Regions from separate parts of the Clostridium perfringens genome, predicted to be linked through region 2. Evidence: predicted binding sites of a transcription regulator. Region 2 holds the regulator's gene; the other holds the start of a gene.

Region 1 (12,263 bases), 270 kb from region 2:
GATGCCTATAATAGGTATATCAATAATAGGATCTAACTATTTCCAATCAATAGGTAAAGCTAAGTTAGCAACTTTTTTAAGTTTATTAAGACAGGTTATACTTTTAATTCCTTTAACATTAGTCTTACCTAAGATTGCAGGATTAGGTTTAACAGGAGTTTGGTTAGCGGGTACAGTTTCAGACTTCTTATCTACAATAATAACTGGATTATTCATAATTAAAGAGTTTAAAAAAGAAGATAGTATAGAAGATGAAAAAGCGATTTAAAAAAAGCTGAGTTTAGAAATTTCTAAACTCAGCTTTCTTTTATATAATACCTTCGTCTTTTAATAAATCTTCAAGTTTTCTTACTTTCTCTGTTAGAGTAACGAATTTTTGCTTTAAATCATCTTTACTTAAATCATCTATTTGAACTTCAAGTTCTTCTACAGTTTTTAAAACTTCATCTATATCTTGTTGAGCTAATTTTAAATTTTTTTCGTTCATATAAAAAATTCTCCTTTTAAGTAAATTCGTTCTTTGTAGTTTTATGGTAACACTACTATTCTAACTATGCAAGGCATATATTATACAGAAATTACTTATGATTTAGGAGGAGAGATGATTAATTATATATGGTTTGCAATTATAGCCTTAGGATTGATTTTTAGCATAATGACAGGCCAGGGAGAGTTGATTACAACTGGCTTAACAGAATCTTCTGAAGGTGCTGTGAAATTTATAATTTCCTTAGTAGGAATTATGTGTTTTTGGTGTGGAGTAATGAAGATAGCAGAAAATAGTGGGTTAACATATAAGGTTGCAAAATTATTAAATCCTATATTAAAAAAGATCTTTAAGGAGAGTTCTCATAGTGACGAGGCTATGGGAGCCATAGTTATGAACTTAACTGCTAATATGTTTGGACTATCTAATGCAGCTACTCCCCTTGGAATTAAGGCTATGAGCGAATTAAACAAGATAAATAAAGAAAAGGATGGAAGGGCATCAAATGATATGGCATTATTTTTAGTTATAAATGCAGCTTGTATTCAGTTAATTCCATCTACAGTTATATCAATTAGGGCAGCTGCTGGCTCAAGTGAACCTGCAAGTATAATAATTCCTGCTATTATATGTACTTTTACTGCCTGCTGTGTAGGAATTATATGCTGTAAAATCTTGCAGAGATACTTTTAGGAGGGATACTTTTGATTGCAAATAACATAATTCCAATAATATTTCTTTTAATAATAGTCTATGGAATGTTTAAGGGAAGAAAAGTTTATGAATGGTTTTTAGAAGGGGCAAAAGAAGGACTAATGGTATGCGTTAAAATTTTTCCTGCTTTATTAGCTATGATGATTGCCATAAGAATATTTAAAGATGCTAATTTACTTAATTATTTAAATAATCTTTTAGAGCCAATAGTTTCTCTAATAGGATTACCAAAGGATATTGTTCCACTAGTACTAATTAAACCTCTATCTGGAAGTGGAGCCTTAGGAGTATATACAGAATTAATAAATACCTTAGGACCAGATACAAGGGAAGGATTAATTTCTTCTGTAATAATGGGAGGAACAGAAACAATATTTTACACCATAACTGTTTACTTTGGGGCTGTTGGAATAAAGAAAATAAGACATACATTTTGGGCGGCTTTAATGGCTGATATAACTGCTATTATAATGGCGGTATTAGTAGTAAGTATGTTTTTTGGACTTTAAATGAATAAAATAATAAAAAAATAGCAACATAATATTAAGGAAAAAAGAAGCACAAAAGATAATTTAATTTAAATATGAAAGTACCTCAGAAATAATCCAAAATATTACAGAAATCGTTTAACTAAAATGTAAATATTTAAAGTTGATAAAAAAATCACAAAATAGTTAAAAAAATAACGAATTTTTGTCGATAAAATGTAAGAAATGTAAAAAAAAGTCTGGATTTTGATTTTGAAAGATGGTATTATAATCTCGTAAGGTTGGTAAAAAACTTTACAGAGCAGTTAAATCGCTTAAAAACAAAAAAAGATATGAAAAAAAGTTCTTAAATGGAATTTTATTAAAGTTAAAAACTTAACTAAATGCTTTTAATTAATTTTTACATATATTATGAAAATAAGAAACTAATCTATAATGAGGTGGGTATCATGAAAGTAACAAATGTAGATGAATTAATGCTTAGATTAGAGAAAGTTAGAGCAGCTCAAAAAGAGTTCTCAAAATTCTCTCAAGAGCAAGTAGATGAAATATTTAGACAAGCAGCAGTAGCAGCTAATAATGAAAGAATCAGATTAGCAAAAATGGCTGTTGAAGAATCAGGAATGGGTATAGTTGAAGATAAAGTTATAAAAAACCATTTTGCTGCAGAATACATATACAATAAATATAAAGATGAAAAAACTTGTGGGGTTATAGAAAAAGATGAATCATTTGGTATCACTAAAATAGCTGAGCCAATAGGAGTTGTAGCAGCAATCGTTCCTACTACAAACCCAACATCAACAGCTATATTCAAAGCTTTAATATCATTAAAGACTAGAAACGCTGTATTCTTTTCACCACATCCAAGAGCTAAAAACTCAACAATAGAGGCAGCTAGAGTTGTTTTAGAAGCAGCTGTTAAAGCAGGAGCTCCAAAAGATATAATCGGATGGATAGATGAGCCATCAGTTGAAATGTCACAAGTATTAATGGCAGAAGCTGATATCATACTAGCTACTGGTGGTCCAGGAATGGTTAAAGCAGCTTACTCATCAGGAAAACCAGCTATCGGGGTTGGAGCAGGTAATACACCAGCAATCATAGATGAAACAGCTCACTTAAAAATGGCAGTAAACTCAATATTATTATCAAAAACTTTCGATAACGGAGTTATATGTGCATCAGAGCAAACAGTATTAGTTGTTGATAAAGTTTATGATGAAGTAAGAAAAGAGTTCGCTGATAGAGGAGCTTACTTCTTAAAAGATAAAGAAATAGATAAAGTAAGAAAAACAATTTTAATAAATGGTAACTTAAATGCTAACATAGTTGGTCAATCAGCATGGAAAATAGCTGACATGGCAGGTGTTAAGGTTCCAAAGGATACTAAAGTTTTAATTGGTGAAGTTGAGTCAGTTGAATTAGAAGAACCATTCTCACATGAAAAATTATCACCAGTATTAGGAATGTACAGAGTAGCTAACTTCGAAGAAGCTTTAGTTAAAGCTGAAAGATTAGTTGAACTTGGTGGATTCGGACATACTTCAGTTTTATACACTGATACAATGAAATCACAAGATAGAGTTCAAAAATTCGGTGCAACTATGAAAACTGGTAGAACAATAATAAACATGCCATCAACTCAAGGAGCTATTGGAGATATATATAACTTCAAGCTAGCACCATCATTAACATTAGGTTGTGGATCATGGGGTGGAAACTCAGTTTCAGAAAACGTTGGTCCTAAACACTTAATGAATGTTAAGAGTGTAGCTGAGAGGAGAGAAAATATGCTTTGGTTCAGAGTTCCAGAAAAAGTTTACTTCAAATATGGTGCTTTAGGAGTTGCTCTTAGAGAATTAAAAGATTTAAACAAGAAAAAAGTATTTATAGTAACAGACAACGTATTAGCTAGTCTAGGATATGTTGATAAAATAACAAGTGTTTTAGAAGAAATAGGTGTAGATTTCAGAGTATTCTCAGAAGTTACTCCAGACCCAACTTTAGCATGTGCTAAAAAAGGTGCTGAAGCAATGAGAAGCTATCAACCAGATGCAATCATAGCTCTTGGTGGAGGTTCACCAATGGACGCAGCTAAGATTATGTGGGTAATGTATGAGCATCCAGAAGTTGCTTTTGAAGATTTAGCAATGAGATTCATGGATATAAGAAAGAGAGTTTACCCATTCCCAACTATGGGTCAAAAAGCTATGATGATTTCAGTTCCAACATCAGCTGGTACTGGTTCAGAAGTAACACCATTCGCAGTTATAACTGATGAAGAATCAGGAGTAAAATATCCATTAGCAGATTATGAATTAACTCCAGATATGGCTATCATAGATGCTGAGCTTATGATGAACATGCCAAAAGGATTAACAGCTGCATCAGGTATAGACGCATTAACTCATGCTTTAGAAGCTTACGTTTCAGTTTTAGCATCAGAGTACACTAATGGATTAGCTTTAGAAGCTATAAGATTAATATTTAAATACTTACCACAAGCTTACGCTGAAGGTACTACAAACATAAAAGCAAGAGAAAAAATGGCTCATGCTTCAACAATGGCTGGTATGGCATTCGCTAACGCATTCTTAGGAGTATGTCACTCAATGGCACACAAATTAGGATCAGAACACCATATAGCACACGGAGTTGCTAACGGAATCTTAATAGACCATGTAATAAGATTCAACGCTGTTGACAACCCAAGAAAACAAGCTGCATTCCCACAATACAAATATCCAAATGCTAAATGGAGATATGCAGTAATCGCTGACTACTTAGGATTAGGTGGAAAGAACGAAGAAGAAAAAGTTAATAACTTAATCAAGGCTATAGATAACCTTAAGAAAACAGTTGGAATCCCTGCAACAATAGCTGATTGTGGAGTTTCAAAAGAATCATTCTACGCTACATTAGAAAAAATGAGTGAAGATGCATTCGATGACCAATGTACTGGTGCTAACCCAAGATACCCATTAATAAGTGAAATCAAGCAAATGTACATCAATGCTTTCGAAGGTAAAAAAGACAGAGTTTAATAGCTTTGAAATAAGATAATAATAAATACTCACTAGATAATCTAGTGAGTATTTTTTTCTATAAAAATATGTAAAGATGTACTATTTGTTAAGATTTTAAATCTTATATATGGTAAAATTTAATAAATAGGAATTGGAGGGATTAAGATGAAAAGTTTAGTTTTTACTAAAAACAGAGAGAATTTATTAAAGAAACTAGAAGACAATTCATTATTAGTTTTATTTGCAGGAGAGGCTAAAAGAAAAACAGCAGATGAATATTTTCCATTTACTCCAAACAGAAACTTTTATTATTTAACAGGAGTAGATGAAGAAAAGCATATACTAATGATAAAGAAAATAAATGGTGTGGTTGATGAAGTCCTTTATATACTAAAGCCAAATTTAGAGCAAGAAAGATGGACTGGAAAAACTATAAGAGATTATGAGGCTAAAGAAGTATCTGGCATAGAAAATATAAAATATTTAGAAGAATTTAAAAGTGATTTAAATATGATTTTTACTAATGGAATTGCAGAAAATCTTTATTTAGATTTAGAAAGAGTTTCATTTGATGAAGAAATGAGTAAAAGTCAAAGTTTTGCAAAGGAAATTAAGGAGAGATATCCTCAAGTAGTTATAAAAGATGTTTATTCTGATATAGCTTCTTTAAGACAAATTAAATGTAAAGAAGAAGTAGAAGAAATAAAGAAGGCTGCTCACATAACAGCTAAGGGTGTAGAACTTTTAATGAAAGAATGTAAGCCTGGAATGAAAGAATATGAATTAGAAGCATATTTTGACTTTTATTTAAAACAAAATGGAGTTAAAGATTATGCTTTTAAAACTATAGCAGCTGCTGGAGTAAATGCTGCTACTTTACACTATGTTGATAATAATAGTGAAATAAAAGATGGAGACTTAATTCTTTTTGATTTAGGTGCTCAAGTAAATTATTATAATGGAGATATTTCAAGAACATTCCCTGCTAATGGTAAGTTTACTAAGAGACAAAAAGAGGTTTATGAAGAAGTTTTAAAAGTAAATGAAGAGATAATAAACGCTATTAGACCAGGGGTTGGATTCTATGAAATAAATGACAAAGCAAATAATCTTTTAGCTGAAGCTTGTGTAAGATTAGGTCTTATAGAAGACAAAAAGGATTATAGAAAGTATTATTTCCACTCAATAGGACATAGTTTAGGTCTTGACACTCATGATGTTGGTAAGAGAGATATCATTCTTGAAGAAGGTATGGTTTATACTGTAGAGCCAGGATTATATATTGAAGAAGAAGCTATAGGAATAAGAATAGAGGATGATGTTTTAGTTACTAAAGATGGCTGTGAAGTTCTAACAAAAGAATGCATCAAGTCTGTAGAAGATATAGAAAAGTTCATGAGTAATAGATAATTTTATAATTAACATTATTTTAAGAATAATAAGCTTTAAATTTGAAGAAATTAAGAGTAAAATGTAATAAAAATTAAAGAGCAAACTATGGTTTAGGAGATGATTTTATGATAAATGAATTAAAAAAAGCTGTCTTAGCTGGAATTGGAACTGCAGCTACTGCTTATGAAAAAACAGATTCTTTTATACAAGATATGGTTGCTAAGGGGAAAATAACTGTTGAAGATGGTAAAGTTTTATCTGAAGAATTAAAAAGAGATATGCAAGAAAAAACTACTGAAGCAACTAGCGAAATAATAACTAAGTTAGACAACATGAATCCTTTAACAAAAGAAGATTTTAGAGTTATGTTTGAGGAAGCTAATAAATCTACTTTAGAAGAAATAAATAAATTAAAAGAAAGAATAGCCGTATTAGAAGCTAAATTAAATGAAGAAGAAATTTAGGCTATAAAATAATAGAACTCTACAAGGGAAATGAAGAGTAGAATTTATAGCTATGTAAATAGCTAGTATGATTAAGCTTTTCAGTGCCTTGTAGAGTTTTTATAGTTTATTATTTTATTATCTTATAGGAGGTGAATTTATGAGTAAGGGACAGAGTGCAAAAAGGTTGAAAGAAATAATTAGGGTATTTACTTATTATGGTTTTGACTTTTTAATTTCATCAAAGTTGCCTAATAGTAAAAAGGCTGAGCCAAGGCCTCAAGCACTTAGAGAGGCTTTAGAAGAATTAGGGGCAACCTTTGTTAAAATTGGACAAATATTGAGTACAAGACCAGATTTACTTCCTAAAGCTTATATTGAAGAGTTGGAAAAGTTACAGGATAATAATGAAATAACAGACTTTCATAAGGTAAAGGAAATATTTTATGAATCTTTTGGGACAGATATAAATACATATTTCTTAGAGTTTAGTGAAACTCCATTAGCGTCAGCATCAATTGCACAGGTTCATAGAGCTAAATTAATAGATGGAAGGGATGTAGTAGTTAAGGTTCAGCATTATAAAATAGATGAAAAAATGAAGCTTGATTTAAGCATATTAAGAAGACTTAGCAAATTAACATCTAATCATATAACGAATACCTTAGTTAATCCAGTTGAAGCTTTTAAGGAAATTGAAGATGCTACCTTAAAGGAACTTGATTTCGAAAAGGAAGCAAAGAATACTAAAAGGTTTAGAGAGCTTAATAAAAATGTAGCCTGTGTTGGTGCACCTATAATTATTGATAAGCTTACTTCTAAGAAAATCCTTACCATGGAATATATAGATGGTTATAAAGTAACAGATTTTAATATTTTAAAAGAAGAAGGATATGATTTTGAAGATATTGCAAACAAATTAGCAAACTCATTTTTTAAACAGGTATTAGAAGATGGATTTTTTCATGGTGATCCCCATCCAGGAAATTTATTTATAAGAGAAGGCAAAATATACTTTATAGATTTTGGCTTAGTTGGAACTTTAGAAGCCAATTTAAGAAATTGGCTTAATAAGGCCATGATTGCTATGGTTTTAGGGGATATTGATACCTTAGTTGATTTTGTAAATGCCATAGGCATAAAAAAAGGAAAAGTTGAATATTCAATATTATATGATGATTTAAAAAATATAGTCTCAAAATATATAAATGCATCTTTAAAGACAATAAAGATATCAGATTTATTTAAAGAAATCTTTGAGATTGCAGAACGAAATAATATTCAATTTCCAAGAGAATTAGTTGCTTTAGTAAGATCCATAGTTATATTAGAAGGGGTTATAGCTAAAATAGATCCAGATTTAGAAATTATGGAATGTATTTATCCTTATGTAAAGGAAAGAAATAAAGAGGAAATGTTAAAAAGTTTAAACAAGGATAAACTTATAACTGAAGCCTATAAGTTTGCCTCTAAGAGCATAGAAATTCCTACTAAATTTTCAGAGCTTGTGGATAGCTTAACTAAGGGAAGAGCTAAGTTGCAATTTGAAATGAAGGGCTTAGATAAGCCACTTACAGATTTAAATAGAATGGTAAATAGAGTAGCATTCTCTTTAATAGTTGGATGTATGATTATAGGTTCTTCATTAATAGTTAATGCTAAAACTGGACCTACTTTTCAAGGGGTTCCTATTTTAGGATTAATAGGGTTTATAGTATCAGGAATTTTTGGTTTGTGGTTATTGATTTCCATAATAAAATCAGGCTTTTTTTAATAAATGGTTAATAAAGTAATTAAATACTTGAAAGAAACATAGTTATATTGTATAAATGTATACAATATAATAATTAAAAGTGAATAATTTAAAAAGAGGTAGAGGCGCGAGAATCAAGATTACTAAAATGGAGTTAAGTAGCGTAGAAGTTTTAGGAAAGGGATTATCGCCGAAGTTTTTGGCTAATACTTTAAGGCTAAATGCTGGGGTTGTATAGAATATATACAACACTGTCACAAAATGTGGAGAGCTATCATCTTAGGGAATTAAATAAATAAAAGTTTATTTGCAAAAGTGATTTTATTAAGTATTAAGACCTTAGGTTGATCAAGCCTAAGGTCTTTTTTGCAGAAATTTTATAATAAGAGAAAATAAGGGAACACCTCTGTAAATTAATTCACTGCATATTTAAGGGGGAATTTATAATGGGAAATAAAACTAGATTTAAAGTTTTTCTAACGGTTTTTGCAATGACAATGTTATGCTCAACCTTAGTCTTTGCTGCTGAAGATGCTGCGGCGGTAAACTCAGCTAAGTTTGGAATGTGGACAGTGCTGCCACCATTAGTTTCAATTGTATTAGCTTTTTTAACTAAGAATGTTGTAGTTTCTTTATTCATAGGAACAATTACAGGATGTATAATGCTTCAATTAAATGGATTTAATATAATTACAGCTTTAACTCAAGGATTTATTGATTTTACTTATAGAGCTTTAAATTCCTTAGCTGATCCTTGGAATGCAGGGATAATTCTTCAGGTTTTAGTTATTGGAGGAGTGATTCATTTAGTAGCTAAAATGGGAGGAGCAAAGGCAATAGCTGAGGCTTTAGCAAGAAAGGCTAAGACTGTTAAGAGTGCACAACTTACAACTTGGCTTTTAGGGTTAGCAGTTTTCTTTGATGATTATGCTAATTCATTAATTGTAGGACCAATAATGAGACCAGTTACAGATAAATTAGGAGTTTCAAGGGAAAAATTAGCCTTTGTTATAGATGCAACGGCAGCTCCAATTGCAGGGTTAGCAATAATATCAACTTGGATAGGCTTAGAGGTTGGATTAATTGGAGATGCCTTAAAAAGTGTAGGAATACAAGCAGATGGTTTTGGAGTATTTTTAGAAACAATACCATATAGATTTTATAATATATTAATTTTAGCTTTTGTTGTTATATCAGCAATAACTTTAAGAGAATTTGGACCAATGCTTAAAGCTGAGAGAAGAGCTAGAAGAGGAGAAGTTTTATCTACTACAGAAATTTCATCTGATAGTGAAGATTTAGAACCTATAGAAGGAATTAAATTAAGTGTTTGGAATGCAATAATTCCAATTGGAGTTTTAATAGTATCATCTTTAATAGGATTTTATTATAGTGGATGGGTAACTATAATGGGTGGAGAAGATTTAGCAATAATAGAGCTTATGAACAATACACCTTTTAGTTTTGCTGGAATACAAGCAGCATTCTCAAATGCAGATGCTTCAGTAGTTTTATTCCAATCAGCTTTATTAGCAACTATAGTAGCTCTTATATTAGGAGTAGGTAGAAAAATATTTACTATTTCAGAAGGAATAGGAATTTGGATTGAAGGAATGAAAGGACTTTTAATAACAGGAGTAATTCTTATATTAGCTTGGTCTTTAAGTTCTGTAATTAAAGAATTAGGAACTGCTTCTTATTTAGTAGGAGTATTATCAGATGCAATACCAGCATTTTTATTACCAGCAATAATATTTATTTTAGGTTCAATAATAGCCTTTGCTACAGGTACAGCTTATGGAACAATGGGAATATTAATGCCACTTGCAATTCCATTAGCCTTTGCAATAAATCCAGAATGGAATTTTGTTATAGTAAGCACATCAGCAGTATTAACAGGTGCTATCTTTGGAGATCATTGTTCACCTATTTCTGATACCACAATACTTTCCTCAACAGGTGCAGGATGCGATCATATAGAACATGTTAGAACTCAAATATGGTATGCAGTATTTGTAGGAATAGTAACTGTATTATTTGGATATATTCCAGCTGGTTTAGGATTAAGTATTTTCATAGTACTACCTTTATCCTTAGTAGCTTTATTCATATTAACAATGATATTTGGTAAAAAAGTAGATGACAAAGTAGTTAGCAATTAAAAAGGACATGTACCAAAATAACTTTTTATAAAACTTACAAACAGTATGAAGAGGAAATTTAGTAATTCTCGGAATATGTTTGTAAGTTTTATTATTATATTTTGATACAGCCCCTTTTAGTTAAATATATTAATTTGTTTTCTCTTCAGTTTTCTTTTGGTAAGGGTAGACAAGTCTGTTAATTATAATAGCTATTATTACCCCAATAAATGTATCTAGGATTCTATTAAAAGCATAGTCATATGAGCCAACACCCTTTAAGTTTGTCATTATGGCAAAAACAACTATACATGCACTATTTATTGCTCCTTTACAATTAAATAAAATACATAAAAAAATGGCTATAGTTGTACCTATGGCTGTTAAAAGAGCATAAACAATAAAGTGTTGAATACTTAATACATTAAATATGGCTGTTAATAATAAACCAACAATAGCACCTAAAAAGGTACCAAGCATTCTGTTTTTTCCCATTTTATATGAATTTTCAACTGTATCTTGCATGCACATCATTGCTGCAATACAAGCAAAAAAGGCACTAGAACGGCCTAATAGTTCAAATACTATAATGCATATAAATACTGAAAGAGAAGTTTTAAGGTTTCTAGCACCTATAGTTTGCAGGTTAAATTTAAACAAATATTTCCCTCCTAAATCATATTAGTTTTTTACATTAGTTCTTTTTATTTTCTTCTAGATTTTTTATATCATCTTTAACTTCTTTTTCAAGTCTAGAGATTTTTTCTTCTATATTTTCTAAATCTTTTTTTACCTTATTTTCATATTTATATATGTAGTTATTTATTAATAGAGCAATTATTATACCTATAAAAGTATCTATAATTCTATCAATTGCATAGGCATATGGAGCTTTACCATGTAAGTTTGTCATAATTGCTATTAATACTATACATGCTATAGAAACAGACCCTTTTCTGTTAAAAACATTAAGTAGATAAATGGTTATAACTATTCCAATCCCTGTTATTATTCCTGAGAATCTTGTAAGGTTAAAGTTTAAAGCTATAAAAGTTAAAGCTAAGCCAACAAGTCCACCAGTTATTGTACCAATCATTCTGCTTTTTCCCATTTTATATGAGTTTTCAACAGTATCTTTCATACAGATTACAGCGGCTATACAAGCATAAAAAGGATATTGTCTGTGTATTAGCTCAAAAAATCCTATGCATAAAGTTACAGCCAAAGCTGTCTTTAAGTTTCTTGCACCTATTTTAGGTAGGGCTAAACCTTTCATTTAAATAATACCTCCCAAACAATTTATATATTATTATAGATAGTATATAACATTTTTATATTAATACAAATTATGACTTAACAAGAATTTTAAAGAATTCAAAAATAAAAACGATTGACATTAATATAAAACTAATCATATAATTAAAATTAAGTGAGAAAATGCAATGAAGAGAAGAGTAATAAAGAAGATTGTATAAAAGAGAGCTGGGGTAGGTGAGAGCCAGATGCATGAGACTTTATGAAGATGGACTTGGAGCAGACTTTTTGAGAATTTTAATTTTAGAAAAGTACGGTGGCAACCGTTATATTGCAGAGTAATAAAATAAGTTAAACTTAGGAGTTACTTAGTGAGATATTTATGGTGACATAAATATGAAATAGAGTGGTATCGCGTAATTAACGCCTCTATGGGATTTCCCATAGGGGTTTTTTATATTTTTGAAATATTGGAAACAATAATAAGTAAGAATAAAGGAGGAAAAAATAATGTGTAAAAAACCATATTATATTACAACGCCTATTTATTACCCATCAACAA
Region 2 (12,263 bases):
TGGATAGTACAAAAGCTTTTTGAATTTAGACATATAGAAGAGAAGAAAGTTAAAAGAGAATTCGTTAATGGCGAATCATTCATGTACCTAGGAAGAAACTATTCATTACAAATTCATGTGGATAAAACTTTACAGAATAATTCATTTGTAAAATTATTTAGAGGAAAGTTTCATGTCTACGTAAAGGAAAAAAATGATGAAATAATAAAAAAGGCTATGGAAGAATGGTATAGAGAAAAAACTGAGGAACAAGTTGCTAAAAGAATAAAATACTATCAAAAATTTTTTAATAAGAAACCAACAGATATAAAAGTTAAAGAACAAAAGAAAAGATGGGCTAGTTGTACAAGTAAAGACGAATTACTATTTAACTGGAGATGTGTAATGGCTAAATCAACAGCTCTAGACTATATAATTGTCCATGAAATGTGCCATATGTATTATATGAACCATTCTCATGAGTTTTGGCAATTATTATCTTCAGTAATGAGTGATTATGAAGTTAGAAAAGAGTGGCTTAGAGATTATGGAATACGAATGGATATTTAATGGGAGAAACTAAATGAATGATAATGAATTCAAAGAAAAATTTGATATAAGCGATTTTAAAAAAGAAAAATTTAATAGCAAGTTTTATAATCCAGATTTATATTTTAAAAATAATGATGAAGCTATTTGGATAGAACATTCAAAAACTGGAGATAGAAAGGTGCATATAGGTGAATTATGTCAATTCATAAATGTAGTTAGTGAATTAAATAAAAATATGATTTTAATATTAGATGGAGTAGGTGAAACTGCACCAACTCCAATATTGGAAAGAGATAGACTAAGGTTTTACATGAAAGGCTTTAATACATCTTTAATGGAAAATATAAATTTTATTGGTGTCGTAAAAAATAAAGAAGATATAAATAATTTAACTTTTGATGATTTGAAAAAAAAGTGTGAGATAATTTATAAGAAAAGTTAAATTTATTAGGCAATTAAATGGATGCAGTATACTACAACCATTTAATTACCTAAATTTAAAATAAAAATATTATCTATTAAATTTAGATTTTATTGATGAAAAGATTATAAAAGCTAGTGGCATTTGCCACTAGCTTTCTACATTATTTCGCTTATTTTTCTATATTGTAATCTTGTAGGATATTTTAAGTAAGATTCGAACTTATAAATATCAACAGGACTAATATTAAGTTCTTTTGATAAATCTTTTTGAGTGTATTTGAAAGCTTTTCGTATATTTAAAATATCATTTGCGTAGTCACCTAAAACAAATAAATAATATTCATCTGCTATTAGTGTGTAAGGAATCATAAATAGCCCACAAAAGGTTTTAAAATGTTTAGGAGAAAGATACCCCTCATCTAAAGTAAATGGATAATGAACATATATAAATATATCTATATTTTCCATATATTCTTCTTCGCTAATATTATAATCAGTTACAAGTTTATAATATTTTTCTTTCATTGATTGCTTTAATTTCTCTTGATATAAGTTAAATTCTATGTTTCCAATTACTGGCTGTTGCATTGCACTTTTATTAAGAGTACTGATGTTATATTGAGAGAAATTGAAAAATATATTCCTAAGATGTATAAATGTTTAATGGAGATATATCAACACATTGGAGAAGATGATGAGGAAGAAATAATAAAAGAGCAGTATTCTTTAATTGATGGAATATCTATAGATTTTGGAGTAATGCAAAAAACAAGAAGATCCTTTGTTATAAAATGTGATTTTTCTTGGGATGATATAGGTACTTTCTCAGCTCTAAGTAGATTTTTAGGACCTAATGGAAATAATAGAACTTCAGATAATGTTTTTTTAGAGGAATGTGAGAATTGTTCCGTTTTTGGAAAGGAAAAATTAATAATAGGATTTGGAATAAAAGATCTAGTATTAGTTGATGCAGGAGATGTTATTTTGGTCATGGACAAAGGTAGGGACCAAGAGATTAAGCATCTATTAAATTCTATTAGTGGTAAGAAGGAATTTAAAGAATATCTATAAGTTTATAAACTTATGTAAAAAAAGTCCTATATCATATACTTTAGGTGTATGATATAGGACTTTTTAGTTACTTTTAATATCTATAATTTAGTTAAAAAGACATAAAATTATTTAAAATTTAAATTTAATTAAAATATAACTAATTTTAATCCTTAAAATATGTTATAAAGATATTTTTATGTTATTATAGTAATAATATAAGTTTGAACTTTACGGAGGTATTGTTTTATGAGTGATAGAATTGTAGATTTTAATGAGTTAAAAAATAAGGCAAGAGATAAAGATATAGATAAATTTGAGTCATATATTTATGATTTATATTATTCAGTAGCTCAAGGAAAAATGAGTATGATGGAGCTTTCTAGAGAGATAACTAAATATATGAATGAAAATAATATTTCTCAAGAAAAGTTTTTAAATATTCAAACAGAAATGCTTAAGAGATATGGCTTTGATATGGGTGATATTGAAGGGCAAATGAAAAACTTAGGTATAGATATGAGTAACTTAGGAATTCAAGGTGGAGATTATGAGAATTTAAGAAAAACTTTGAGTTTTCAAGAGAAGTATAAGGGAAAAGTAAAAACATCTACTGTTACTACATATTTTATTAAAAACGAAAAAAATGATATTGAGTTAATTTTAGAAAATAATAAAGTTCTTATAACTAGTCCTAAAAATATAGATCTTCAGGATAGTGAATTAAATGAGTTCTTATGTTCATACAAAAAAACTCTTTCAGATGATCTTTTAGATATAAGAATTTGTGAAAATGTAGGACAATATAATTATTAATTTGTATTTTATAAGCTAGGAATTGAAGTTTTTCATTCCTAGCTTTTTAATTTTAGGAACTTTTATATAAATCTATAATGTTTTATTAAAATTAAAATTTATTTTAAATAGAGTAAATATTAAAAGAAATCTTCTCTTAAGCATTACGATATAAAAAAGCAAAATTGGAATATAAATAATAATTATCTTTAAAATGTAATAATTTTAAGAATTAAATAGGTAAATTGGGTTAAAACTGTAGAGGAGGAAGCATTTCATACAATAAATAAACCGTTTATTAATAATTAATTAATAAATTTAAGTTGTTTTTGTAATATACTTTTAATTGATATGAAATATCATATTAATAAGAAACTTTTTTAAAGAGATTAGAGGTAATAAATTATGTTAATGAACACTCATATTCTTATTGCACAAAATATATTGAGAGATGTTGACGTAGATTTTAAAATAAGTGATAAAAACTTTATATATGGAAATGTAAAACCTGATATGGTTTCAAAATATAAATTAAAGAAGCATTATTTAGATGAATCTTTTGATATGATAGTTAATAAGATAAAAAAATTAGCATCACTTAGTATGTATGATTTTAAAAAGAAATTTTCAGTTAGTAGATTTAGTCAGGAGTTAGGAGTTATATGTCACTTTATATGTGATTTTTTCTGTATTCCTCATAGTGAAAGATGGGAATTTAAGCATAGTATGAATAAACATGTTAAATACGAAAAAGAGTTAGCTAGTTTTGCTAAAACATATACTCCATCACAGGATGATTTTAAAATATGGGGTAATATGTCTGTGAAGTTTTTCTTAGAAGAAGCTCATAAGCTATATAGAAAAAGAGAAAGTTATGAGAATGATATGCAATATGCATACTTTGCATGTAGAAGTATAGTTAAATATATAAGTGATTGCATAGCTAGAAATACAAAGGCAGTCTATTCTGAAGCTATAGCTTAATACAAATATTTCCTTTAGATGATAAAATATGTTAAAATCAATTATATATATATTGATTAAAGTAATTTTTATAATAGAAAGGAAATGAGATGGAGAGTAAGGTAAATGAACCTATATATAAGCAAATTGCTTTAGATATTGCAGGTAGAATATATAATAATGACATAAAGGTAGGACAAAAGATGCATGGTAGATCAACTTTAGCAAGTAGTTACAATGTATCACCAGAAACAGTTAGAAAAGCTGTTAAATTATTAGAAGACATGAAAGTAGTATCATCAAGCAAGGGTAGCGGAGTAACAATTATTTCAAAAGATAATGCTTATAATTTCATAAATAGGTTTCATTCAATTGAAAGTGTAACATCTTTAAAACATGATATAGAATCCTTAATGGAAGAAAAAAAGGCTATAGAAAAAAATATAGGTGAAATGATAGATAAAATAGTGGATTACTCTAACAGACTTAGATATACAAATCCTTTAACACCTATAGAAATAGAATTACCAAAGGATTGTACTCTTATAGGTAAGAGTGTTTCAGAGTCTAAGTTTTGGCAAAATACACAAGCTACTATTGTTGCCATAAGAAGAAAAGGAGAGCTTATAATATCTCCAGGACCATATTTAAAGTTTGAAAAAGATGATAATCTCCTTGTAGTTGGAGAAGAAGACATATTAAAAAAGATAGAAATGTTTTTAAATAAATAATGAAAAAAGGCTGTATCAATAAAATTTTTGGTGCGGTCTTTTTTTAGTTGCATTTTTTGTAAAAGAGACATATAATAAAAGTGAACATATGAACAGATGCTCATATGTAAAAATGAATAATAGGAGTTAAGAATATGGATAATAATAAAATAGAAAGTTGTAACTGTTCTTATATCCATGAAGATATATTAAGTAGGGTAAAAGAACATTTGCCAAAGGAAGAAGTACTTTATGAATTAGCAGAAATATTTAAAGTTTTTGGAGATTCAACAAGAATAAAAATTTTATGTGCCCTTTTTGAAGGAGAAATGTGTGTATGTGATATGGCTGAACTATTAGGTGTAAGTCAATCAGCAGTGTCTCATCAATTGAGAGTTTTAAAACAAGCTAGGCTAGTTAAGTTTAGAAGAGAAGGTAAGATAGTTTATTACTCTTTAGATGATGATCATGTTAAACACATATTCAATGAAGGTTTAAATCACGTTTTAGAGTAAAGGAGGTATTTAGACATGAAAGATATAAAGCTTTATTTAGACGGCTTAAACTGTGCAAACTGTGCTGGGAAAATTGAAGATAAAGTTAATAAACTTACTGATGTTGATGAAGCTGTCCTTAATTTTTCAACAAAACTTTTACTTATAACTCCTAAAGAAGGGATTTCAGAAGAAGAATTAGAAGAGAAAGTTGAAAAAATAGTTTTAGATTTAGAGCCAGATGTGAAAGTTTTAAAGGATAAAAATAAAATAAAATCTTCAGTTAATACATGTAATGATGGATGCTGTGGAGAAGGAGAATCTCATAAACACAATAATGTAGAGAGTCACTCACATTCTCATGAACATGGACATTCACATAGTCATGGAGGAAATTCAGGTATAGAAAAGAAGGAACTTTTTAGACTAGGAATAGCTTTAGCCTTATTTATAATAGGAATGATAGTTAATTTAGATAAAATGTATGAATTTATTATATTTGGTGTAGCTTATATTATAGCAGGTGGAAAAGTTCTTTTAAGGGCATTTAAGAATATTTTAAGAGGACAAGTATTTGATGAAAACTTCTTGATGGCTATAGCCACAATTGGAGCTTTTGCTATAGGAGAATTCCCAGAAGGGGTAGCAGTAATGCTTTTCTATGAAGTAGGAGAAATGTTCCAAGACTATGCTGTAAATAAATCAAGAAAATCAATATCTGATTTAATGAATATAAGACCAGACTTTGCAAATTTAATTGATCTTAATGGAGAGGAAAAAAGAGTATCTCCAGAAAGCGTTAATGTTGGATCAATCATAGTGGTAAGAGCAGGAGAAAAAGTTCCTCTAGATGGAGTAGTTTTATCAGGAGAGGCAACTCTTGATGTATCTGCATTAACAGGAGAATCTTTACCAAAAGAAGTTGAGGCAAAAGATGATGTATTAGCAGGATCAATAAACAAAAGTGGATTATTAAAAATAAAAGTAACAAAAAGTTTTGGAGAATCTACAGTTTCTAAAATATTAGATTTAGTTGAGAATGCAGGAAATAAAAAATCACCAACAGAGAAATTTATAACTAAGTTTGCAAGATATTATACACCAGTAGTTGTATTCTCTGCCTTAGCCCTTGCAATTATTCCACCTTTAGTAATAAGTGGAGAAAGTTTTTCCCCATGGATTTCAAGAGCTTTAATATTCTTAGTTGTTTCATGTCCTTGTGCTTTAGTAGTATCAATACCACTTGGATATTTTGCTGGAATTGGTTTAGCTTCTAAAAATGGTATTTTAATAAAAGGAAGCAACTATTTAGAGGCACTAAATAATGTAGAGAGTATAGTTTTTGATAAAACGGGAACACTAACAAAAGGTACATTTAAAGTTAGAAAATCAGAGAGCACAAGCAAGTTAACTAATGAAGAATTATTAAAATTAGGAGCTTATGCAGAATATTACTCAAATCATCCAATTGCTAAATCTATAGTAAGTGAGTTTAATGAGGAAATCAACAAAGGCTTAATTTCAAATTATGAAGAAATTTCAGGAAAAGGAATAAAAGTAGACATTGATGGAGAAACATTCTTAGCAGGTAATTCAAAATTAATGGATATGTTTAATATAAAAATTACTCCAATTCATGAAATAGGTACTGTTGTTTATTTAGCAAATGAAAAGAGTGAGCTAGGATATATAGTTATTTCAGATGAAATAAAAGAGGACTCTAAAGAAGCCATAAGTGGATTAAAAGAAATAGGAGTTAAGCAAACAATTATGCTAACTGGAGATAATGAGAAGGTTGGAGATAGTGTTGCCAAAGAATTAGGCTTAGACAAAGCATATTGTAGTTTATTACCACAAAATAAAGTTGAAAAATTAGAGCAAATTTTTGAAGATAAGAGTAAAGGTAAAAAAGTTGCTTTTGTTGGAGATGGAATTAACGATGCACCTGTACTAGCTAGGGCAGACATAGGAATAGCTATGGGTGGAGTTGGATCAGATGCAGCCATAGAAGCTGCAGATGTGGTAATAATGGATGATAAGCCAAGTAAGATAATAAAAGCAATAAAAATAGCTAAGAAAACAAATAAAATTGTATGGCAAAATATAATCTTTGCTTTAGGTGTTAAAATTATAATATTAATATTTGGTGCTTTAGGAATGGCTAATATGTGGGAAGCTGTATTTGGAGATGTAGGTGTAACATTAATAGCAGTAATAAATTCAAGTAGGATATTAAAAAATAAAAATTTATAGGCGTGAAATTTGTCTAATGTTGTTGACAAGAGCTAGTTTTTTTGCTATCTTAATATGGTAAGAATACTTTCAGGCATAGGGTATAGATTGTAAATAATTCCCTTAAACTTTTATATTAAACATTATGAAATGTTTAAATAGGCTTGTGTGCACGTAGGGTTTTAGCCACGCAAGCCTTATTTTTTTTGTAGAAATTTATTAGAAAGATAGTTTATAATAGAATCACATAAATTTAATAATATTAATTAATGATATAAAAAATGCAATTAAATGTAAAAAATACACTTTAATACATATATTTTTGATAGTGAAACCAAAAGAATGTTAAAATATAGACAAACTTTTTAGGGTATGGTAATATTTTAGAAGGTTAAATTTGTAATTTTATCATTTGATTTTAGAATACAGTCTAAAAAGTAATTGCTTTTTAAAAAAAGAACAATTTTAGAAAGAGGTGCTATTAAAATGGAAAAGAAAAAAGGCATATCTATGGCTGTTATAAAAAGATTGCCTAAATACCATAGATATTTACAAGAATTAATGGAAAATGATGTTGATAGAATATCTTCAAAAGAGTTAAGTGAAAAAATAGGCTTCACTGCTTCTCAAATAAGACAGGATCTTAATTGTTTTGGAGATTTTGGGCAACAGGGATATGGATATAATGTAAAAGAGTTATACAATAACATAGGGAGTATATTAGGACTTACAAGAGACTATAACACAGTTATAATCGGAGCTGGTAACATAGGGCAGGCTATTGCAAACTACAATAGTTTCAATAGATTAGGCTTTAAATTAAAAGGTATTTTTGATGCTAATCCAAGAATGTTTGGAATAAAAATAAGAGATGTTGAGATACAAGATGTTGAAAAATTAAAAGATTTCGTAAAAGAAAATGATATTGAAATAGGTATAATCTGTGTTCCAAGAACAAATGCTCAAAAGGTATGTAATGACCTTGTTGAAGGTGGAATCAAAGGTATATGGAACTTTGCGCCTATAGATCTTGAGGTGCCAAAAGATATAAGAGTAGAGAATGTACATTTAAGTGAAAGTATGATGACTTTAGTATATCTTTTAAATCACAATGATGTAAAATAAATTGGATTTATTTTATAAAAATTTGTTTAATATGGAAAAATAGTATTAGATTTTCAAAAAAATATATTGAAAAATTTACTTTTAAGTTTTATAATTTAATTGAAGTACCGAGTACTTCAATTATTTTTTTGTCTTTGCTTGTTACAAAATTAACAATAAATTCTGGAAAAAGCATAGGATAAAAAATATTAAGTTGTTAGTTATTAGTTGTTAAGTTATTTAAAACCATATATTCGCTATGGTATATGAGGGAGGAAATACAATGGAATTAAATAATGTAATCTTTGAAAAAGAGGGAAACATTGGGGTTTTAACAATTAACAGACCTAAGGCATTAAATGCACTAAACTCAGAAACTTTAAAAGACTTAGATACTGCTATAGATCATATAGAAAAACAAGATGATATATATGTTGTTATTTTAACAGGTGCTGGAGATAAAGCATTTGTTGCAGGCGCTGATATAGCAGAAATGAAAGATCTAAATGAAGAAGAGGGTAAAGAATTTGGACTTTTAGGTAATAAAGTGTTTAGAAGATTAGAAAATTTAGACAAGCCTGTAATCGCTGCTATAAACGGTTTCGCTTTAGGTGGTGGATGTGAAATTTCTATGGCTTGTGATATAAGAATAGCAACTACAAAGGCTAAGTTTGCTCAACCTGAGGTTGGATTAGGAATAACTCCAGGATTTGGTGGAACTCAAAGATTACCAAGAATAGTTGGACCTGGTAAGGCTAAAGAACTTATTTACACAGGAGACATGATAAAAGCTGATGAAGCTTTAAGAATTGGTTTAGTAAATAAGGTTGTTGAACCAGAGAATTTAATGGAAGAAGCAATGTCATTAGCTAAGAAGATATCTAATAATGCACCAATAGCTGTTAAGTTATGTAAAGATGCAATCAATAGAGGAATTCAAGTTGATATAGATTCAGCAGTAGTTATAGAAGCTGAAGATTTTGGAAAATGTTTTGCTACAGAAGATCAAACAGAAGGTATGAGTGCTTTTGTAGAAAGAAGAGAAAAGAACTTTAAAAACAAGTAATGTTTTAAACAAAATGGTTGTGTGGATTTAAGGAGGGTAATTAAAAATGAACTTTCAATTAACAAGAGAACAAGAATTAGTTAAGCAAATGGTTAGAGAATTTGCTCAAAATGAAGTTAAGCCTATAGCTGCAGAAATAGATGTAACAGAAAGATTCCCTATGGAAAATGTTAAGAAAATGGCTAAACTAGGAATGATGGGAATTCCTTTTAGCAAAGAATATGGCGGAGCTGGTGGAGATACTTTATCTTACATCTTAACTGTTGAAGAATTATCAAAAGTTTGTGCTACTACAGGAGTTATAGTTTCAGCTCATACTTCATTATGTGCTTCATTAATAGATCAATTTGGTACTCCAGCTCAAAAAGAAAAATATTTAACTCCACTTGCAAAAGGTGAAAAATTAGGTGCTTTTGGATTAACTGAACCAGGAGCAGGTACAGATGCTGCAGGACAACAAACTACAGCTGTATTAGAAGGAGATAATTATATCTTAAACGGAAGTAAAATCTTCATAACTAATGGTGGAGTTGCAGATACTTTCATAATCTTTGCTATGACTGATAAGAGTCAAGGTACAAGAGGAATTTCAGCTTTCATAGTTGAAAAGAATTTCCCAGGATTCTCAATTGGCAAGTTAGAAGAAAAAATGGGTATAAGAGCTTCTTCAACAACTGAGTTAATCATGGAAAACTGTGTTGTTCCAAAAGAAAACTTAATCGGAAGAGAAGGAAAAGGATTTGGAATAGCAATGAAAACTTTAGACGGTGGTAGAATAGGTATCGCTGCTCAAGCATTAGGTATAGCAGAAGGAGCTTTAGAAGAAGCTGTTGCTTACATGAAAGAAAGAAAACAATTTGGTAGATCATTATCTGCATTCCAAGGATTACAATGGATGGTAGCAGAAATGGATACTAAAATAGAAGCTGCAAGATTTTTAGTATATAAAGCAGCTTGTTTAAAAGAAGAGGGTAAACCATATTCTATAGATGCTGCAAGAGCTAAATTATTCGCTGCAGATGTAGCTATGGAAGTTACAACTAAGGCAGTTCAATTATTCGGTGGATATGGATATACTAAGGAATACCCAGTAGAAAGAATGATGAGAGATGCTAAGATAACTGAGATTTACGAAGGAACTTCAGAAGTTCAAAAAATGGTTATCGCAGGAAGCATATTAAGATAATTTTAGGAGGGCTTTGAGATGAAAATAGTAGTTTGCTTAAAACAAGTGCCAGATACAACAGCTGTTAAAATAGATCCAAAAACAGGAACTCTTATAAGAGATGGAGTTCCATCAATAATAAACCCAGAGGATAAACATGCTTTAGAAGCTGCATTACAATTAAAAGATAATAATGGAGCAGAAGTAACTGTATTAAGTATGGGACCACCTCAAGCTAAATCAGCTTTAAGAGAAGCTTTATGCATGGGAGCTGATAAAGCAATTCTTATAACTGATAGAGCATTTGCAGGTGCAGATACATTAGCTACTTCAAAGGCTTTAGCTGGAGCATTAAAGAAATTAGAATATGACATAATATTCGCAGGAAGACAAGCTATCGATGGAGATACTGCACAGGTTGGTCCAGAAATAGCTGAACATTTAAATATTCCTCAAGTAACTTATGTTCAAGGCGTTAAAGTTGAAGAAGATGGATTATTAGTAAATAGAGCTTTAGAAGATGGATATGAATTAATAAAAGTTGAGGCTCCAGTACTTTTAACTGCTATAAAAGAGTTAAATGAGCCAAGATACATGAATGTTAAAAATATATTTGAAACATCTGATGATGAAATCTTAGTATGGTCAGCTGATGACATAGATGTAGATAAAGCTGAATTAGGGTTAAAAGGATCTCCAACAAAAGTTAAGAGATCAATGACTAAAGAAGCTAAAGGTGCAGGAGAAATAGTTAAAGAATCACCTAAAGATTCAGTTACTTATGTACTAGGCAAATTAAAAGAAAAACACTACATCTAAGGATTATGGGAGGTATTTAAGATGAATAAAGCAGATTTCAATGGCGTTTGGGTTTTTGCAGAGCAAAGAGAAGGTCAATTACAAAAAGTTTCATTAGAATTATTAGGTGAAGGTAGAAAAATCGCTGATAAATTAGGATCAAAATTAACAGCGTTATTAATAGGAAATAAAGTTCAAAATTTAGTTGAAGATTTATCAAGACATGGTGCTGATGAAGTACTAGTTGTTGATGCTCCAGAATTAGAACATTACACAACTGATGGATATACAAAAGCTATATGTGAATTAGCTAATGCTAAAAAACCAAATATAATTTTCATAGGAGCAACATTCATAGGAAGAGACTTAGGTCCAAGAGTTGCTGCAAGATTAGAAACTGGTTTAACTGCTGACTGTACATCTTTAGATGTTGATGTTGAAAGTGGGGATTTATTAGCAACAAGACCAGCATTTGGTGGTAACTTAATGGCTACAATAGTATGTCCAGATCATAGACCACAAATGGCTACAGTAAGACCTGGAGTTTTTGAAAAACTTCCACTAGGAGAAAATGATGCAACTGTAGAAAATGTTGAAATAAAATTCAACTCTAATGATATAAGAACAAAAATTGTTGAAATAATTAAAGAACATAAAGATATTGTTGATATATCAGAAGCTAACGTATTAGTTGCAGGTGGTAGAGGTATTGGTTCAGAAGAAAACTTCAAAATGCTTAAGGAATTAGCAGAAGTTATGAATGGATCAATAGCAGCTTCAAGAGCAGCAGTAGAAAAAGGATGGGTAGATAAAGATTACCAAGTTGGACAAACAGGAAAAACTGTTAGACCAAATATATATGTAGCTTGTGGTATATCAGGAGCTATTCAACATGCCGCTGGTATGCAAGATTCAGATATGATAATAGCTAT

What was found. Region 2 encodes Rex, which represses fermentation and respiration genes when NADH is low (regulators of the CRP and FNR family bind a similar motif). Its sites were predicted from a motif close to ATTGTTAANNNNTTAACAAT; they were not measured.
Positions count from the first base shown of each region.
Region 1: adhE (bifunctional acetaldehyde-CoA/alcohol dehydrogenase) is a predicted target of Rex. The motif match lies at 1,852-1,871, and genes of this name have one in related genera.

Region 1 is NZ_CP065681.1:452,053-464,315, forward strand. It holds gene I6G60_RS02320 (MATE family efflux transporter) at 1-268, shown strand, start outside; gene I6G60_RS02325 (hypothetical protein) at 308-487, opposite strand; gene I6G60_RS02330 (nucleoside recognition domain-containing protein) at 602-1,180, shown strand; gene I6G60_RS02335 (spore maturation protein) at 1,192-1,710, shown strand; gene adhE (bifunctional acetaldehyde-CoA/alcohol dehydrogenase) at 2,139-4,736, shown strand; gene I6G60_RS02345 (aminopeptidase P family protein) at 4,884-6,128, shown strand; gene I6G60_RS02350 (phasin family protein) at 6,236-6,574, shown strand; gene I6G60_RS02355 (ABC1 kinase family protein) at 6,714-8,327, shown strand; lysine riboswitch at 8,419-8,588, shown strand; gene I6G60_RS02360 (Na+/H+ antiporter NhaC family protein) at 8,753-10,468, shown strand; gene I6G60_RS02365 (FUSC family protein) at 10,598-11,107, opposite strand; gene I6G60_RS02370 (FUSC family protein) at 11,142-11,723, opposite strand; T-box leader at 11,881-12,135, shown strand; gene metG (methionine--tRNA ligase) at 12,212-12,263, shown strand, end outside.
Region 2 is NZ_CP065681.1:718,675-730,937, forward strand. It holds gene I6G60_RS03645 (M48 family metallopeptidase) at 1-549, shown strand, start outside; gene I6G60_RS03650 (hypothetical protein) at 563-973, shown strand; gene I6G60_RS03655 (helix-turn-helix domain-containing protein) at 1,111-1,542, opposite strand; partial or broken gene I6G60_RS03660 (mannose-1-phosphate guanylyltransferase) at 1,549-2,025, shown strand; gene I6G60_RS03665 (DUF3867 domain-containing protein) at 2,254-2,820, shown strand; gene I6G60_RS03670 (zinc dependent phospholipase C family protein) at 3,205-3,783, shown strand; gene I6G60_RS03675 (TrkA C-terminal domain-containing protein) at 3,873-4,493, shown strand; gene I6G60_RS03680 (ArsR/SmtB family transcription factor) at 4,628-4,987, shown strand; gene I6G60_RS03685 (heavy metal translocating P-type ATPase) at 5,003-7,219, shown strand; gene I6G60_RS03690 (redox-sensing transcriptional repressor Rex) at 7,685-8,323, shown strand; gene I6G60_RS03695 (short-chain-enoyl-CoA hydratase) at 8,586-9,368, shown strand; gene I6G60_RS03700 (acyl-CoA dehydrogenase) at 9,415-10,554, shown strand; gene I6G60_RS03705 (electron transfer flavoprotein subunit beta/FixA family protein) at 10,573-11,352, shown strand; gene I6G60_RS03710 (electron transfer flavoprotein subunit alpha/FixB family protein) at 11,374-12,263, shown strand, end outside.